One region of the Chryseobacterium glaciei genome, then DNA from elsewhere that is predicted to be linked to it. Evidence: riboswitches for the same ligand, from Rfam matches in the RefSeq annotation. Region 1 holds a riboswitch; each other region holds the start of a gene.
What was found. A riboswitch is a leader RNA that binds a small molecule or an ion and turns the genes downstream of it on or off. The one in region 1 is predicted to bind cobalamin.
Positions count from the first base shown of each region.

Region 1 (4,809 bases):
TTCACACTGTAGTTTCTCAGAGGCATCGGATAAAATGCTGTCGTTGCATATACTTGGTTAAAAATATTATTCACTTTAAAACCTACCGTATAATTTTTAAGAATCGTTGCAGAAACACCTGCATTCATTACGAAATAAGGTTCCAAAGCATCTTCTCTTTTTTCGTTGGTATCGGCATAAGTCAGCCCATTGAACATTCCCTGAACATACAATCTCATAAAGTCATATTGATAGTCAATATTTCCAAATAACTTATGAAAAGGAACGTACATCAACTGTTTATCAGTATCAAGATTGGTAGATTTAGTGTATGAATATCCTAAATTCGTTCTCAAATTATGCTTACCGAATTTTCTTTCATAATCGATTCTGGATTCAATTCCATAAGACTCAACTCTATTTGTATTGAAAGCTGAGTAATACCCTAGCGGGCTAGGCAGCCATTGGATCATATCTTTGATCTTCATATAATACGGAGTAACCGAAAGTTGTACGCCAGCAATATTAAACTGATTTCTCAATTCAAACTGATAAGATGTCTCTGGTTTTAAATCTTTATTTCCGCCCGGACTCCAGTAAAGGTCATTAAATGTTGGAAATCTGAAATTCCTTGAAGCACTGATTCCTACATCATACCAATTTGTAGCATTCCATTTTCCGGAAAATGAAAATTGAAGTGGCGAACTGATATCTTCAACAAAATCTTTTTTCACTCCTGCTTCAAAACGAAGATCTTTCGTCGTAAAATAACGTAATAATCCTGCTACAGAACCTACATTTCTACTTATATGATCGATTCCGGATGCATAACCTTCGCCTTTATTAACCTGAAATTCTGTAATTAAGTTGAAATTTAACTTTGGAACAATAAAATAATTAAAATCATTTTTCAGAATATAATTTTTCCCTGTTCCGCCACTCGTTTTTGGCCCGTTGATATTTCCGAAATATTGGAAATTTTCTTCTGTATAAGCCGCTTTAAATGAATTACTGAACTTAGTTTTATTCCAATCCCAAGAAATTAAACTTCTTACGTTTTGAGTTTCATATTTCGTCGGAGTCTGACTTTCAAAGAAAATAGGATAATGCTGATTTCCATTAAAAAACTCAGAGATCCAAGAGATTTGGTGATGAGGTGCTATTTTATAAGCTGCCGAAAAATTGAAATTGGTATTATTGTATTTTCCGTTTCTGTTGATATAATTATTTGAATTTTCCACTTCATAATCATTTTCACTAATAGAATAATGACCGGAAGCCTTAAAACTGAATTTCTCATTGCTGTAAGAAGCTTTGAGCAAATTATTAAAAGTACTGAAAGATGCCGCCTCAGAAAATAACGAAGCATGCGCTCCTCTGTTAAAATCCAGATTATTATTTAAATGGATGCTTCCGCCGATCGCGCCGCTGCCATAACTTACACTTCCTCCGCCTGATTTTACAATAAGCTGATCAAATCCGCCAAAAGGAATATTATTAACATCACCCTGACCCAAAAAGTTAGAGTTAATATTAATTCCGTTCCATACAAAGGCAGTCTGAGAGGCTGTTGTACCTCTGAAAGATGGCGAAGAAACCGCTCCACGACCATTTTCTTTGATATAAACAGCAGATTGAAAACGTAAAAGTTCAGAAAGATTGGTTGAATTTTTTTCAGCATCCTGAGGAGTGATGGTGGTAACGTTATGAAAAAGCTTAACCTTACTCATTTGGTTATCAAAAACATAAACGGTGTCTATGGTTTTCTCCTGTGCGAAAAGAAAACAACCATAAGACGAAAAAAGCAGTACTAAAGATCTTTTTATATCCATCACTATTTTACTTTTCCTCCGAAAGCAATCTATTTTTTTATTATGATTTTGGCAGGTCTCCTGACTTTCGCTTTTCTACACCTTCCCGTTTGCACAGTGGTTTTTCGTAGAAATTTCGGTTGCGATTTACAGTTGCGGGGACAGTTTGGGGGTCTCACCCAATTCCCTTTTCATTCCAATACACTGGAAACCAAAATTTTTGCAAAGATAATTTATTAAATTGAAATGCAAAATCGTAAAAGGTTTAATTAATTACCCATTAACAATTTTATTTATTTTTTAGAGCTATTTCCAGCTATCCACTATATCTTTTTCGCCCACGCTTTTTTTCAAAGCCATTTCAGAAAAAGGATGTCGTTCCTATCTGGGCTAGGGTTGCAATCACCAAGATAAAGTAGCAAGCAAAAAACGGGTGGCTTCGAGAACCTCAGCCACCCGTTTTCAGAAATTTATTACCTATTTTGCTAGATCGGACTTTCTCTTCCATTTGGTGGCTGAGGCTCTCGAAGCCACCAAATGGAAACTTTCAACCTTCGCTGAGTGAAACGCCTTTGCGAACGAAAAATATTCTCAATAATTTTAAAGAAAACCTTTGCGATCTTTGCGTTAAAAAAAAGCACTCACAAACTACAAAAACGTAGCATCAAAATAAAACGGCAACAAATCCTTAATAGAATTCACTTTCACGACAACATCATTCATGCTCGAAAAATAAAGATCAATATTTTCATTCTGCTTGGTTTCATATTCAATTAAGCTTTGTCGGCAAGCTCCACAAGGTGGAATCGGCGGATTTTTCTCATGAAATTCTCTCGGTCCGCCAACAATAAAGATCTTTTTAATCTTTTCATTCGGAAAATTCGCTGCTACCCAGAATAAAGTCGTTCTCTCGGCACAAAGCCCTGATGGAAAAGCCGCATTCTCCTGATTATTTCCGGAGAAGATCTCTCCATTCTCCAATAAAACCGAACAACCTACCAAAAAGTTGGAATAAGGCGCGTAAGCATTTTCCCTTGCTTGTTTTGCTCTGGCGAACAAAGTATTTTCTATATCGCTAAGTTCACTGCTATTTTTAAAATATTCGTAACCTATCTGTATGTCTTTTTTCATATATTGTGGACCTAAAAAAGGGGGATAAAATTACCTCTTTTTCACCAAGTGGGCAATATTATTTTGTCCTTCAAAATTTTAAATTAAAATTCAAAACATCAAACATGTTATACACTCCTATAAAATTCAGAAATGTTGAAGTAAAAAACAGATGGGTAATGTCCCCGATGTGTATGTATTCTTGTGAAAACGGGATGGCTAATGATTTCCATTACGTCCATTACGGAAGCAGATCGCAGGGCGGAACAGGATTAATTATAGTAGAAGCAACCGGCGTAGAACGCCGCGGAAGGATCACCAACCATTGTATGGGAATCTGGAATGACGAACAGGCTGAAAAACTTCAGAAAATTGTTGAGTTTGTTCACAAGAATTCAGACAGTAAAATAGGGATACAAATTGCTCATGCAGGAAGAAAAGGCTCAACTTGGAACAATTTGCAAATTCCCGTTGAAGAAGGTTGGGAAACCGTTGCACCAAGCCCGATTCCTTATCACCCAACAGAAAGAATTCCACATGTTTTAACAATAGAGGAAATCAAAGAACAAGTTCAAAACTTTAAAGAGGCAGCAAGAAGAGCGGTAAAAGCAGGTTTTGATGTGATCGAAATTCACGGCGCACACGGTTATTTGGTTCACCAGTTTTTATCTCCGCTTTCTAACATCAGAACAGATGAATATGGCGGAAGTTTTGAGAACAGAATCAGATTTTTATTAGAAATTGTAGATGCTGTAAATGAAGAATTAAATGAAAATGTTGCTCTTTTTGTAAGAATTTCCGGAACAGAATACGCTGAAAATGGCTGGGATATTGAAAGCAGTGTAGAATTGGCGAAAATATTAAAAAATCATTCAGTTGATTTGGTAGACGTTTCAAGCGGTGGAAATATTCATGGAGTAAAAATTCCTCTTTTTGATGGATATCAGGTTCCTCTTTCTTCTCAGGTAAGAAATGAAGCGGAAGTGAAAACCGGTGCAGTTGGTTTAATTAAAAAAGTAGAACATGCGGAAGAAATTCTTCAAAAAGGCGATGCTGATTTAATTTTTATTGCCAGAGAGATCTTAAGAAATCCATACATCGCAGTTCAGGGTTCGTTTGAAATGAAGGAAGAATGCTTTTTTCCACATCAGTATTTAAGAGCGAAAATTTCTTCTTAATTTTATACAATTAATATTTAAAAAAGATGAAAATAGAGGATTTCATGTTACCGTGCCCAAGCAAAAAGTTCTTAGGAATAGAATGTTTTGGCTGTGGTGCCCAAAGAGCTATTGTCATGGTTTTTGAAGGGAGATTCTCTGATGCTTTTCATATGTTTCCGGCTGTTTACACGCTTTTGATATTTTTATTTACCGTAGGAATAAGTTTTATTGATAAAAAAAGGAACTATGGAAATGTTTTAATTATAATGGCGATTATTAATTCAATTATAATGGTAATTGCTTATTTTTACAAACATTTTTATCTTAATTTGCACTAAAACATTAAAATTATAACTATGAATCAACAAAAATTACCAAATGCCACAGCGGTACTTGTATTAGGAATTGTATCTATCATCGGATGTTGTTGCTACGGAGTAGTAGGTATTATCACAGGGATTATCGGATTGTATCTTTACAAAAAAGATAACGAACTCTACAAGAAAAATCCAGATCTTTATTCGGATTACAGCAATTTGAATACAGGTAGAATATTATGTATCATTGGGCTTATATTAAGTGTTTTATACATTGCCTATTTGGTCGTGGTGATCTCTACATTAGGTTGGGATGCTCTGAAAGATCCTCAACTGATGCAGGAAAGAATCAAAGAATTAACGGGACAATAATTAAATCCTCAGATAAAACAAGAAAGACTGCAAATTGCAGTCTTTTTTTTGTGAAATATT
Region 1 is NZ_CP015199.1:3,260,946-3,265,754, forward strand. It holds gene A0O34_RS14620 (TonB-dependent receptor plug domain-containing protein) at 1-1,811, opposite strand, end outside; cobalamin riboswitch at 1,845-2,021, opposite strand; gene A0O34_RS14625 (cytidine deaminase) at 2,439-2,921, opposite strand; gene A0O34_RS14630 (NADH:flavin oxidoreductase/NADH oxidase) at 3,026-4,078, shown strand; gene A0O34_RS14635 (DUF2752 domain-containing protein) at 4,105-4,398, shown strand; gene A0O34_RS14640 (CCC motif membrane protein) at 4,417-4,749, shown strand.

Region 2 (4,809 bases), 1.6 Mb from region 1:
TCGGTTTTCCATTTGAAGTGTCCGTTTTTGTCGAAACAATACACAAATCCTGTGGAAACATAATTTCTTGCGTCTGTAATGTATATATCTTCTGTGATTGGGTTTACGGCAATTCCGTAAGGTGTTTTGATCAAGTCAACATATTCCTGATCGATCACTTTATTGGAAATGATCTGCTCTGTTTTAACATCAATAATTCCGAAAGATTTCTTGTAGGTATGCGTGTTGTAATTGAATTCGTTTCCGTAATAATAAAGTTTGTCATTAACGATCGTCATTTCACTTATTCCGATATGAAAATCTTTCTTCACCGTTCCCGTGACAGGATCAACTAAATACAAACTCGACGGAATTGTATAATAATCACCTCTTGAAGTCACATACAAATCGCCGTAATTATCTTTTTTGATGTGATGAAGATTAATCGCAACATCTATTTTCTTGATTTCTTTAAATGTAGAAAGATCAACCACAGAAACGGTTCTGTCATAATTTGGATATTTATACCCTCCGGAATTGGCTACAAAAAGTTGATTTCCTATAATTTCCATTTCTTCCGGCTGATATCCAACCGTCACTTCTCGTTGAATGGAAAGAGAAACCGTATCGATCTCTGCTACTTTACCCAAAGGTGCATTCGGATCAAGGGAAACAGGTCCTGCATAGCTTGACGCGTAGGCTTTTCCGTTTTTAAAAGTTATATATCTACAGTTTTCTAATTGAATGGTTTTGATACGCTTTGCCGTTTTTGCATCCAGCACCTCAATTTTATTGGAAACATTGATGACTGCATACATTTTACCGCCATAGATCTGAATATCATTTCCAACATCTCCCAACTCCTTTATGACTGTAGGATTGATCTCTCCGTAAATATTCCTGCGGTAAGTTCCTGTTGTATAATCAAAGAAATCTAGCGTGGCTTTGTTGGTTCCCATATTTCCTTCATTCAAAAGATAAAAACCTTTGATCGCAGTATTTTCCGGCTGAGCCAAATTTTCCCGCTCTTCAGGGATAATATATTCGTCTGTACGGCATGAAACCAGAAAGACAAATACAAACAACAGCAGAGAAAAGTTTAATTTTTTCATAATGTATAACTTAGAATAAGTTTAAAAAATCTTCCCGGCATCGGGTAACTTAAGACAACTTCGTAGTATTGGTTCAGCACATTATTCACTTCAAAACTTGCTTTAAACTGATGAGATTTCCAATTGAATTTTTTCTGTATCGATAAATCGTGTGTATACCAAGGCTGTATATGATTAACCGCAATATTGTTCTGATTGATGTCGTAACGCTCTCCTACATAAATGAAACTGTAATTGAAAGCCCAATCCTTATAATCAGCCATTAAAGTAAATGTTCCGCTGTGCCAAGGTGTGTACGGGATCTGATCTCCAAAGAAAGACTCTTCCCTGTCGGAAAAATCTCTTGCACTTTGATAAGTATAGCTTAATAATGGTTTGATTTTTACTTTTCCGACCTGCAATTCTGCCTGAATATTGACATCTGCACCCAAAATCTCAACATAATCAAGATTCTGCATCGTCCATCGGAACATACTTCCATTAGGAGAAGCAATAATTTTATCCTTCACCTGATTGAAATATCCGTCTACTTTTACATAGAAACCTTTAAAGAAGTTATTATTATCGTAAAATTTTTGATAGGTAAAACCAAGATCGTATTGCTCCGTAAATTCGGGTCTTAAAGAAGAGCTTCCGATTAAAGTGTAATACAGATCATTGAAAGTAGGCATCCTGAAAATACGTTTATAAAAACCTCGTACCGTAAAATCTTTAGAATCAAAAGGCTGATAGCTTAAAAATGCGGCCGGAGTCCATTCTGTTTTGTCGGGAGCTTTGGTATTAAGCTCTACTTTTTCATGGACAAAAGTTCCCAAAACACTTCCTAAAAATTTGAATCTGTTCCATTGATAAGTCGTCGCAAAAGCTACAAGCGAAGTATAACGGGTAGGATAAGAAAACTGCCTCAAATCAGCATCCAGCGTATTATATTGAAAGTCTACACTGGCACTCACATCCCAATTCGGGGTAATAGAATACAGATTCGACGAAGAAAGATATAACTCCTTCTGAATATATTGGTTCTGAATCTTAATTGAAGAAACCGTATCTACATATTTAGTATAATCGTAAGCAAATTTAGCTTTGAACTGTGTTTCAAATTTTGGAAAGATCTTTTTTCTAAAATTAGCCTGAACGAAATAATTTTCATCAACCATTCTTTGTCCTCTCGCATCAAAACGGTTGTTTACAATAGCTCCGGGAATTCCTCGGTTTGACAAATAGCCATAACCTCTTACATTCCAGTTTCCGTTATTTAAAGTTCCGTTAACACTGGTTTCAAAACGCTTTGCTTTGATATCAGAATCAACTCTTTTAAAAATCGTATCATAAGCAATGGCTCCATCAGGATATTTCCTCGAGTATCTATATTTATAAACACCGTCACTCTGCATAAATTCTGAACTAAAACTTGCAGAAACCCTATCCGAAATTTTCTGTTCTAAACGAAATGACGGATTAAAAAGATCGATAGAACTATTTTTTAATCTTATAACGAAATTTGTTTTCTGATTCCCTTTAAAACTTGGCGTTTTAGGCTGAAGATAAATTGAACCTGACGATCCAAAGTCTTTTGCAGGTTGAAAAATTTCGCTTTTTTGTCCGTTATACAGTGAAATTTCCTCAATATCATCTAACGAAAATCGACCCAGATCTACTAAGCCATTTTGTGCATTTCCCAATTGAATTCCATCATAGAAAACACCTACATGCTGACTTCCCAAACTTCGGATATTGATGGTTTTCATTCCGCCAATTCCACCATAATCTTTAATCTGAACTCCGGAAAAATATCGCAATGCATCAGCAACCGACTGGCTATTCAGTCTTTCCAATTGTTCTCCTGAAAGTTTTTGCGCAGGAAGAATTTCTTTAAAATTCTTTTTGTAAATATTGACAGCCTTGATCGATTTCTCTTTTATACTGTCTTTTCTGGTTTGAGAAATATATAATTGAGCCATTAGCACAAAAATTGTGATAATAACTTTATAACATCCAGAAGTAAATTTTGATACCATTAGCTCTTTGAAAATAATAACGCTAATGGATATAAGAAAGCAGCAATGAAAAGCACAGCGATAACTGCACAAAATCATTGTTGTCCTAAGCTTTATTCCACGAAAGCGTCAAACGTTAAATCTTCTGGCAGGTCTTCTGACTTACTCCATTTTTGAAATCCTTCCCATTAAAAAAACAGTGGATATAATTTTCAAAAACTTTTTTGTGGAGCTTACAGCAGCGGGTCTGTTTCGGATTTACACCGAATTCCCTTTTAAGCGCTTTTTAGGGCTCACCAGATTTCGGCAAAGATAGAAAATTATCGGCAGATACAATACATGACTTAATCAAATGAATTTCAATTAAATAACAAAAACATCCCGTTAAAATTTTAACGGGATGTAAATAATTATGTTAAATTCCAAAGTTGATAAAAATACTCAATCGGGATTTTGCTTCAATATCTCCTCCTGCTAAATTAGAATAAGCGGGAAGCATCACTTCACTTCCCAAACTAAATTTCTTATAAGAGGCTTCAAAACCCAATTTTCCGTATAAAGCACTTCCTGCGGTATTGGGTAAATCTTCACGAAACTGCTTATTTCGATCATATACTTCTCCCTGCATTCCTACTTTTCCTGAAAAAATAACTTTTTCATTGGTGATAAGTTGATAGAATCCGGTGGCTGAATAATTCCATTGGTTTCCAAAATCATAATGCTTTTTGTTCTCTGTTTTAATGGTATAATCAGTATTTAAAAGAACAGCAACTTTATTTTTCTGAAATTTATAATTCAAAACCATCTGATAATCCCAGCTTCCAGTTCCCAGCTGAAAACTTGGATTAACGCCTGTGATTCCTTTTTCATCGAACTTTCCTAAGGGAACTTTCACTCCAACTCCTCCATTTAATTGATGAATATTATCTTTTGAATTGATTAACTGATAGATTCCCATCAAATTCAAATCTCCAATTCCATTGATTTTAATATCACCCTGCATTGTTTTCTTTTCATGAAAATGAAATGGCAAACTCGCATACACACTTAGCTTTTTAGTTAAAGGAATCTTTCCCCAAAGCTGAATGGTATTGAAATATTGATCCTGCGTTAAATCCTTTACAAATAGATTTTCTTTTGCTTTATAATGCTGTGCGAAATATTTAATTCCGATAAATTGTGGATTCAATAAAGACTCAAAACCAGACGAACCATTCCCTGCAGCACATCCACATGCATCACAATCATCAAAAACGATTGCATGAAAATCAGTGGGAATATAAAGACTGTCTGCGATTTCTTTAGCCTGAAATAAATTACATAAAATCAAGCTTATTATTAAAATTATTCTTTTCATGTTTACTCAGCAAATTTTGGATTTGAAATAAAGTTTTTATCAGACAATGTTTTCAGAAAGGCAATAATAAAAATCTTCTCCTGATCGTTCATTGCAATTCCGATGTGTCCGTTTTGTTTTAATTGAGGATCAAGATTGGGTTGATCTTCCACATTATCTGAATAGAAATTAAGTACTGCATTTAAGGTGTAAAATCTCCCGTCATGCATATAAGGTGCAGTATATTCAATATTTCTTAAACTTGGAACGCGGAATTTCATCCAATCATTTTGATCAAGCGTTACGCGATATCGTCCCGCATCTTTAAACTGCATATTATAATACATTCCTGTATTTCTAAAACTTTCATCGGTAAATAATGCTC
Region 2 is NZ_CP015199.1:1,678,648-1,683,456, forward strand. It holds gene A0O34_RS07500 (YncE family protein) at 1-1,091, opposite strand, end outside; gene A0O34_RS07505 (TonB-dependent receptor) at 1,088-3,052, opposite strand; cobalamin riboswitch at 3,219-3,404, opposite strand; gene A0O34_RS07510 (transporter) at 3,504-4,445, opposite strand; gene A0O34_RS07515 (cytochrome-c peroxidase) at 4,448-4,809, opposite strand, start outside.
Region 2: linked by a shared signal. The riboswitch ahead of A0O34_RS07505 (TonB-dependent receptor) and the one ahead of A0O34_RS14620 (TonB-dependent receptor plug domain-containing protein) in region 1 are both predicted to bind cobalamin.

Region 3 (4,809 bases), 800 kb from region 1:
GGTCCCAAACAACTCTTGATTGAAGAAGGGAAAATCGCTCGAAAATTTTACTATATCGAAAAAGGAGTTACGAGAGGATGGCTCAATAATGACGGAAAAGAAATTACTTTTCAGTTCATGTTTGAAGGTGCTTTTATTTCATCCTGGGAAAGTCTTTTTTACAGTTTACCGAGCCTTTATAATATTGAAACAATAGAACCTGTTACAGTTTACAGCGCTTCTCTTGAAGATTTCAAACAAAAAATGGAACGCAATCCTTACATTAAAGATTTCTATTATAACAATCTCCAGCAAAGACTTTTAAAGTATCAAAAATTATTTATTTCCAGAATAAAAGATACGCCAGAAGAGCGTTACAACCAATTATTTGAGCAGTCTCCCGAGATTATCCGCAGGATTCCACAGCATTATATTGCTTCTTATTTGGGAATTACTTCTGTTTCTTTGAGTAGGATTAGAAGTCGGAGATAATTGGTAATTAAATCCTTTTTATATAATAAATAATGATAAATAGAAAAAATCCAAATTCAGAAAAAATATTTAAAGCTTCTGGCTATCTTGGGAGAATCAATATACTATGCAGCCAATACATTCTTGAACCTTACGAAAAAAGGATAACCACATTTACAAAAATGAAATCTGAATGTAAGGAGCTAAATAATTTCTCAAAACTTCACTTTGAAGAAAGTAAACAAACTATTTATTATCTTACAAACCAAATTATAGAAGAAATAGAAAAATTAGAATATGTAAATAATCAAGTAGATAAAGGGAATTGTAAAGTTTGCAATACAAAATTAACAACCTTTGATACACTAATATCTGATGAAGAATTAAAATATAAAACAATTTGTGAGAATTGTCCTACAAATATTTATAACCTTTTAAATAAGCTTGAATGGGCAAACTTTTCAATATTCATATAAGATTTTCTAAATATTCACCCCATAAATATTCTTCACCTCCGCCATCACAAAAGTGCTGTGCGTACTTCCGATGGAATCTACAGAGCCCAATTTATTGAACACAAAATCCTGATAATGCTTCATATCTCTAACCTGAACTTTTAGGAGAAAATCAAAATCGCCCGAAATATTATAACATTCAGCAACTTCTTCAATTTGTAGAATATCTTTCACAAATTCATTTCCTACAGAACGGTCATGAATTTTCAGTTTGACCTGACAAAAAACGGTAAAACCACGATTCAGCTTTTCAGCTTCCAAAACGGCTGCATAATGTTTAATATAACCTTCCTGTTCGAGTCTTTTCACTCGCTCAAAAACAGGCGATGCTGAAAGATTGACTTCTTTCGCCAACTCTTTTACGGTCAATTTTGCATTCTTTTGTAGGATTCTTAATAGTTGTAAATCCTTTTCGTCGAGTCTTTCCACAGAATAATATTCTTTTTTTGATTCTATTTTTCAAATTTACAGTATAATTCACTTTTAAAAATAATTAAAACCAAATATTTTGCTTAATATTTCAGTTAAAGCCAATCAATTTACTTTAACCAATATCTTTGAACTCTATTTTGTTCTTTAACATACCTCATCAAACGGAAAAGGTTTTACTTAAGGTAAATTAATAGGGAATCGTGTGAAAATCACGAGCTGTCGCGCAACTGTAAGTAATATACCAAAGGTTTTTGTCCAAGTAGATCAACTGTGCAAACGGGAAGGATGACAAAAGCTGTTACAAGTCAGGAGACCTGCCTGTTCCGAATGGACAATGCTTTCGCGGTTTGAAGCTTTTGGGTCATACAGATGATACTTTTGAACGTATTTTGGTTTTGAATTTTAAATTGAATTGAATTTTAACTTGATTTATTTTTTAAACGCAAAGATTTTTTTATTATGGCTTCTTATTTTTAGGGAGCAAAGATTTGCGACTTTGTCGCTGATGAAGCTTATGTTTTATACGCCCGCTTCTTAAAATCAATTTATTGATTCTTCTTTGTCCGCTTAAATAATATAAAAAATTGAATTAAAACTTTGCGTCAAAAAAAATATTAAGCCAATTCTTTTATTTAAAGAAAAAATTACGTCCTCACTGTATCTACTCTATTCCATAAATTCTTTTCCTCGGCAGCATTTCGAAGTGTCTGAAGAACTTTTAAAATCAAATTTAATTTAAAAGTTTAAAAGAAATGCAAACACACTTACTTGGCTATCCGCGTATTGGTAGCAACAGAGAACTTAAAAAAGCTTGTGAAAACTATTGGTCAGGCAAGATCCCTTTAGACGAATTGTTGGAAGTTGGAAAAACCATCACTCACCAAAATTGGAAATTACAGCAGGAAGCTGGAATCGATCTTATTCCCTGCAACGACTTTTCATATTACGATCAGGTTTTGGATATGACGTTAACGGTTGGAGCGATTCCTGAACGTTATCAGGAAATTGCTCTCAAAAAATATGAACTCGACCTTTATTTTGCAATGGCAAGAGGTCTCCAAAAAGACGGCTTGGACATTACCGCTATGAAAATGACAAAATGGTTTGATACCAATTACCACTACATTGTTCCTGAATTTCAGAAAAATCAGGAATTCAAATTATTCTCCAATAAAATCATCCAGGAATTCATCAGCGCAAAACAAGCAGGAATCAATGCAAAACCTGTCATTATCGGTTTATTGACGTATTTATTGTTAGCAAAAGAAAAAGAAGAAGGTTTTGACAAACTAGATTTAGCTCAAAACTTACTTCCGGTTTACATTCAAATTTTAAAAGAACTGGAAAATCATGGTGCAAAATATATTCAGTTTGATGAGCCGTTTTTAGCATTAGATTTAAATGAAAAAGCGAAAGAAACGTATCAGTTTATTTATGCTGAAATCAGAAAACAATTTCCAAATCTGAAATTCATTATTGCAACTTATTTTGATGGATTAAAAGATAATCTTGCCTTGGCAACCTCTCTTTCAATCGATGTTTTACACATTGATTTGGTTCGTTCTCCCGAACAATTGGATGAAGTTTTAAATATAATTCCAAACACTTTAAGTCTTTCATTAGGAATCGTTGACGGAAGAAATATCTGGAAAAACAACTTCCAAAACTCATTAAATATCATTAAAACTGCCATTCAAAAAATTGGTTCAGAAAGAGTTTTTATTGCACCGTCTTGTTCATTGCTACACTCTCCTTTTGATCTTAATTCTGAGAAAAACGAAGATATTTTATCACCTGAAATCAAACAATGGTTGGCTTTTGCGAAACAGAAAGTCTATGAAATTGTTAATTTAAAAAAATTAGCGTCAGAAAATCCGGATTACAATGTTTTACAAGCTTTAGCTGAAAATAAAAAGGCGATTGAAAACCGTAAAACTTCAACATTAATCCACAATCAGGACGTGAAAAACCGTGTTGATGTAACAACTAAAGAAGATGCGCAGAGAAATTCTCCGTTCAATGTAAGAAAAGAAACTCAGCAAGAAGTATTGCAACTTCCATTATTTCCAACGACAACAATTGGCTCGTTTCCACAGACAAAAGAAGTAAGAACTTGGCGAGCAAAATTCAAAAAAGGAAAACTGAATGCCGAACAATATGATACTTTATTGAAACAGGAAACCGAGAGAACCATCCGTTGGCAGGAAGAAATCGGGATCGATGTCTTGGTTCACGGAGAATTTGAGCGAAACGATATGGTGGAATATTTCGGGGAACAGTTGGCAGGATTTGCATTTACTCAAAACGGTTGGGTTCAAAGTTACGGAAGCCGTTGTGTGAAGCCACCTGTGATTTTTGGAGATGTTCACAGACCGAACCCAATGACCGTTTATTGGTCGGAATACGCTCAATCTTTAACTCAAAAATGGGTAAAAGGAATGTTGACAGGACCTGTGACGATTCTTCAATGGTCTTTTGTGCGTGATGATCAACCTCGTTCATTGACTTGCAAACAAATTGCTTTGGCGATTCGTGATGAAGTAAATGATTTGGAAAAAGCGGGAATCAGAATTATTCAGATTGATGAACCGGCAATTCGTGAAGGACTTCCATTGAGAAAATCTGACTGGCAAAATTACCTGAAATGGGCGGTTGAAGCCTTTAGAATATCGGCAAGCGGTGTGGAAGATGCGACACAAATTCATACGCATATGTGTTATTCTGAATTCAATGACATCATCCAAAATATCGCAGATATGGATGCCGATGTGATCACGATTGAATGCTCCAGAAGTCAGATGGAGTTGCTGAATGCTTTTGCTGATTTCCAATATCCGAATGAGATTGGTCCGGGAGTTTACGATATTCACTCGCCGAGAGTTCCGTCGAAAGAGGAAATGGTAGAATTGCTGAAAAAAGCGCAAGCCGTAATTCCTGCACAGCAACTTTGGGTGAATCCAGATTGTGGTTTGAAAACCCGTCATTGGGATGAAACGGAGAAAGCTTTGATTGCAATGGTGGAGGCTTCGAGGGAGATGAGTAAGGAGTTTGCTTTGGAGACGCTTTAAAATTATTGATATTTGTTTTTTCGGGAGCCCTTTGGGGCTCCTGTTTTATTTTATTACAAATTATATTAATCAAAAATTTATATTAAATTAGCTTTTATCAATAAAAATATATCAGATGGAGGGATTTCCTAAATATAATAAACAAAGAAAAATTGGAGATAAGGGTGTTTCAATTATAAGAAATATAGTAGAAGACGAATTTAATTGGATTTTCAGACCAGTTCATTTAGAAGATGATTTTGGAATTGATGGTTATATTGATATCATTGGCTTAGATAATAGTGTTACAGGGAAAAGTATAGCGGTTCAAATAAAATCAGGAGATTCTTATTTTAAAAGTAAAA
Region 3 is NZ_CP015199.1:4,061,485-4,066,293, reverse strand. It holds gene A0O34_RS18285 (Crp/Fnr family transcriptional regulator) at 1-471, shown strand, start outside; gene A0O34_RS18280 (hypothetical protein) at 504-926, shown strand; gene A0O34_RS18275 (Lrp/AsnC family transcriptional regulator) at 933-1,394, opposite strand; cobalamin riboswitch at 1,549-1,733, shown strand; gene metE (5-methyltetrahydropteroyltriglutamate--homocysteine S-methyltransferase) at 2,150-4,465, shown strand; gene A0O34_RS18265 (DUF4365 and DUF1817 domain-containing protein) at 4,581-4,809, shown strand, end outside.
Region 3: linked by a shared signal. The riboswitch ahead of metE (5-methyltetrahydropteroyltriglutamate--homocysteine S-methyltransferase) and the one ahead of A0O34_RS14620 (TonB-dependent receptor plug domain-containing protein) in region 1 are both predicted to bind cobalamin.

Region 4 (4,809 bases), 150 kb from region 1:
ATAATTTTACCTTTTAAGCTGATAGGTCTTAAGGTAACAAGAGCTTTTTTCTCTAATTTTTTCTGATATGATATAAATGTGAACCTTCTGTAGAATTTACGGACGATAAGAGCCATTTCCATCATAGCAAAATGCTCACCGATGCAAAGTCGAGGGCCGGCTCCGAAAGGATAGTAGGCGAAATTTTTAGAATTTTCATCCTCAAAACGTTCAGGAATAAACGAGTCCGGATGTTCCCAATATTTTGGATTTCTGTGAAGTCCGCTTATGTAAAGGATGATTAAAGTGCCTTTTGGCCACGAATATTCTTTAAAACTATCATCTTCTAAAGCTTCACGATCAATCGCCCAAGCCGGAGAATGCAAACGCATGGCTTCTTTAATGATATTTACAGTAAATGATTTCTTCATTAAATTTTCTGAAGTAAAAACCATTTCTCCTTCATTTTCTATTTCTTTTTTTAATTTTTCCTCAGCTTTTGGGCTTTGGCTGATCTCAAAAAAGATAAAACTTAAAGCATTGGCCGTAGTTTCATGTCCGGCAATGAAAAGGATGAGCATTTCATCAACAAGCTGTTCGTCCGACATGGGAAGTTGTGTATCTTCATATCTCGTCTGAATCAACATATCCAAAAGATCGTTCTTTTCCTCGCCCGAATTTCTTCTTTTGTCTAAAACACTTTGAATGATTGCTTTTGATCTCTTACTTTTTTCAATGTTTTTATCAATAACCCCGAAAATATTTAAGATATTAGTGTAAAAAGGTAAACGAACTTCTTTGGTAGAAACTTCCTGAACTTCTGTGATTATTTTGCTTAATTCATTCACTGTATTTTCGTCAACATCGGAACTGAAAAGGGTTTTCGCAACAATGTTAAAAGCCAGCGAATGAAAGAAATCGTACAAATCTACTTCAGATTCGATTTTGAATGATTCAAGAGATTTATCAATTTCTTCTTCCATAATCGAAACAAGATTGGCAATTTTCGCCTTACCAAAACCTGGTTGAATCAGTCTTCTTTGTTTCAACCAATCCTTTCCGTTGTTGGTCAACAGACCTTTCCCCAGATATTTTCCTAAAGTGACAGATTGTATTTCAGATTTTTGATAATTTTTGTGATTTTGTTTTAAAATATATTCAACAAACTCTTTATCCTGAGAAAAGATGAAGTTTTTATCGGTAAAACTAGCTTTGATATAATAATTATCACCTACAGATTGGTGGTTTCCGCTGATAACTTCCAACGGATGATTAAGCCCTTTAAATAAAGAATATAGCTTTCTTTTTCCTTTAATTTCTGCCGGATAATTAAACTCTGGATGCATGTTGAATATTTCTATTAAAAATACAATTAATCTCTTACATAAATGAGCTTTACAATCAAAACCCTTATTTTTGCAATATTATTTGGTTTGAATTTTAATTAAATATATCGTGGTGTCACATTTGGACAAAATTATTTTGAATTAAAAGATATATCCAATCAATCAATACTATAAAGAGTAAAAATGAAGATACAGAAAGAAATCGATTTTATTTTAGCCGTTGATGCTTTAAAAAATGTACAGAGAAGAAATTACAATGCCGATGATTCAAGAAGAGAAAATACCGCTGAACATTCATGGCAGATTATTATTTTAGCTCAAATTCTTTTTCCATATGCGAAAAACAGAGCAGATATTGATTTATTAAGAGTAATCAGAATGCTTTCGATTCACGATTTAGTAGAAATTGAAGCTGGAGATACTTTCTTATTTGATGAAGCAGCAATGGTCGGGAAATTTGAAAGAGAAAGACAATCCGCTCAAAATATTTTCGGAATTTTAGATGAACCTTTACGTACTGAGTTCTTCAATCTTTGGCTTGAATTTGAGGAAGAACAAACTCCTGATGCTATTTTTGCCTGTGCGATCGACCGGATTATGCCATTCATCTTGAATTCTTATACCTCAGGAAAAAGCTGGACAGAAGCCGGAGTAACCGAAAATCAAGTCAGAAATATGTTGGAAAATGCAATCAGCAGAGCTTCAGATGAAATGGGAGAAGCTTTTCAGTATTTAATGATTAAAAATTTAGAAACTGAGAAAGTTGTAAGATAATTTTATACTAAATATTAGGATAAATAATCAACTTTAACATCATTTTTGTCATTCCCGCAGGGAATCTAAATCCAATTTGTAGAAATACTAAAGTTTTATGATTGAAATTTTTTAGAATAAAAGAAGTTTCGGAGGCCAAAGGCCGCCGAAACCATAAAAAGGATTTATAATATTTGAATTGGCTTCTTAAATTCATCAATCGCCACAAAAGTAAAATCACCAACAATTGCTCTTTCTCTTTCGTAAGAATACATTTGTTCGGTGTAGATTTCTACATTTACCTTCATACTTGTTGTTCCGACGTGAGAAACTTTACCGATTAACTCCACAATAGTTCCTGCGGGAATTGGTCTTTTAAAATCTATCTTGTCGCTGCTTACCGTTACCACTCTTTTTCTGGCAAATCGGGTAGCGGTGATAAATGCCACTTCATCCATCAATTGCATCGCTGTACCACCAAAAAGGGTGTCGTAATGATTGGTTGTGTTAGGAAAAACCGCTTTAAAGATGCTGGTTTCAGATGCTTGAATTCTTTCTTCTGTAGTCATATTTCATTATTAATTAAAGCGAAAAGAACGAATATTGAAACAAACAGAAAATGACAGGAACACAGAAATTCCTGAAAAACCATTGATCAATAAACTTCAGATCGCGAAAGTTTTTGTCTTAAAGAAATAGGTAGGTCTCCTGACTCGTAACATCTTTATTTCCTTCCCATGCCTTGCACAGTGGATTCTTGATAAAGACTTTTCGTTACTTACAGTTGCGCGACAGTTCGTGATTTTCACACGATTCCCTTTTAATCTGCGGTTAAGCAGAACCAGTTTCTAAAAAGCCAGATGCCATCAGCTAGAAGCCAAAAGCAAAATAACTTTTCGGTGCAAAAATAAGGATTATATGAAAGATAAACGAATTATTCCGGATTATTATAGATGATCTGGCTGATAACTTTTCCTTCTTTGATCGTCCAAAGCGTAGTATAACGGTTTTCTCCTGAGCCATTAATCATATAAAGAAAGATGTGATCATTATCGATAGAAGTCACCCCAACGTTATTGAAATCCATTGTTGGCTGGAATAAATTTTTGACAGCTTCTCTCACAAAAACAGAACCTCTTCCGGGTTGCTGTACTCTGATAGATTTTATTTCGGTCATGCCTTCAGGCAGTTCGTTGCCGATTCCCCATGGTTTTACTTTATCGATGGTAAGAATTTTTCCGTTAGCATCTTTTACCTTTTTACGGTAACTCGCGTTGGATGGATAAACGTCAATAATAACTTTACTCCTCTGGTTAGCCGGAATTTTTGGATCGGTGTTGTCTGTGAAAATAAGAGATTTTCCGTTTTTAGATTTGGTAGGAGTGTAAGGCGGTAACCGATCGATGTAAGCGATACGGTCTTTATTCACCATACCTTCTTTATTTAGAGAATCATACCTTACGAAAGGTTTTTCGGTGTCGTCTTTGTCTGGATATTTTATCCAAATCCATTCTGTTTCTCCGGGAGCGGGTTTTACATATACAAAAACATCTCCTCGGCGCATACGGATTTTATCCACAATTTTTCGGTAATTATCCTTAGCAACACGTACCATGGCATAGCCTTCTTCAGCTTTTACAACTCCAAAAGGAACTTTATTTTGCCCTTTCATTAAGCTTAAAGAAAAAACACTGAAAATTGATAAATAAAAAACTTTTTTTGCGGAAATCATCATGAAAAATTTTTGACTCTTCAAATATATAAATTAAATGCTTTTTCTGAACATAATTATATATTGTATTAATGATAAAAAGAAAGAGAATGCATATAAACATTCTCTTTTTATGGTAATTAATCGTTTCTAAGTTTCGCTTTTACGCCATTATTCTTAATAATCGTTCTCAGCATTACAATTTCTTGTTTTGTAAAATCCTTTTTAGGAATCATATTCATTGTTTGCAAACTATGATAAATAAGAAACCAATCTTTTAATTCTTTTACTCTGGAAACAGTGTTCCAATGAAAATCGTTTTCAAATGTTTCTCCTTCGGTTTTAATTTTATCTTCAACGAAAGTGTAAGAAATATTTTCCTGTATTTTTTTGTCTGAATAATAAGCTTTTTTAATGCTAAAATAACCTCTAATAGTCATGAAAACCCATAAAACAAGCAACCAGATGGAAGCATTTTTAAAAATATCCTGCTCATCGCCATCCAGAAAACCTTTAAATATAAAAAGTAAAACAGCTATAATTGGAAAACCAAAAAATCTTATTAAAGAACTTTTTAAATAAAAAACCCAAAAATCTTTGAAAGTAATTTGTGTCTTTACAGTCATATATTAATCATTAAATCCTCTCTAATTCCTCAGCACTAATCGTCGTTTTGAAAGTCCCATAATTCACAATCACTTTGTTTCTGGAGATTTTTTCAATCGTCCCGACGCTTGTACTTCCTGTGATACGAACACGTTGCCCGATTTTCATCCAAACAGCGCGGTCAGTTTGACGTTTTTCCTCTATTTTTTCGTTGGTTTCCGTTATTTTTTCAATGACATCTTCTTTTTTCAGCTGTTGCGTGATTTTTCTTTTTACAACTTGAAGTCTTTTCGTTTCATCTTTATCAGCACCGATTTTCCTGAATTTTTCCTGTTCTAAAATTTTCACAAAATCTTTCACAACATCTTTTCGGGATCTTCCTTTTATGTAGCCGTCGATAAAGGTTTCAATCTT
Region 4 is NZ_CP015199.1:3,415,891-3,420,699, forward strand. It holds gene A0O34_RS15415 (cytochrome P450) at 1-1,325, opposite strand, end outside; gene A0O34_RS15420 (HD domain-containing protein) at 1,509-2,099, shown strand; gene A0O34_RS15430 (acyl-CoA thioesterase) at 2,264-2,647, opposite strand; cobalamin riboswitch at 2,760-2,939, opposite strand; gene A0O34_RS15435 (hypothetical protein) at 3,013-3,813, opposite strand; gene A0O34_RS15440 (YcxB family protein) at 3,930-4,415, opposite strand; gene A0O34_RS15445 (endonuclease MutS2) at 4,426-4,809, opposite strand, start outside.
Region 4: linked by a shared signal. The riboswitch ahead of A0O34_RS15430 (acyl-CoA thioesterase) and the one ahead of A0O34_RS14620 (TonB-dependent receptor plug domain-containing protein) in region 1 are both predicted to bind cobalamin.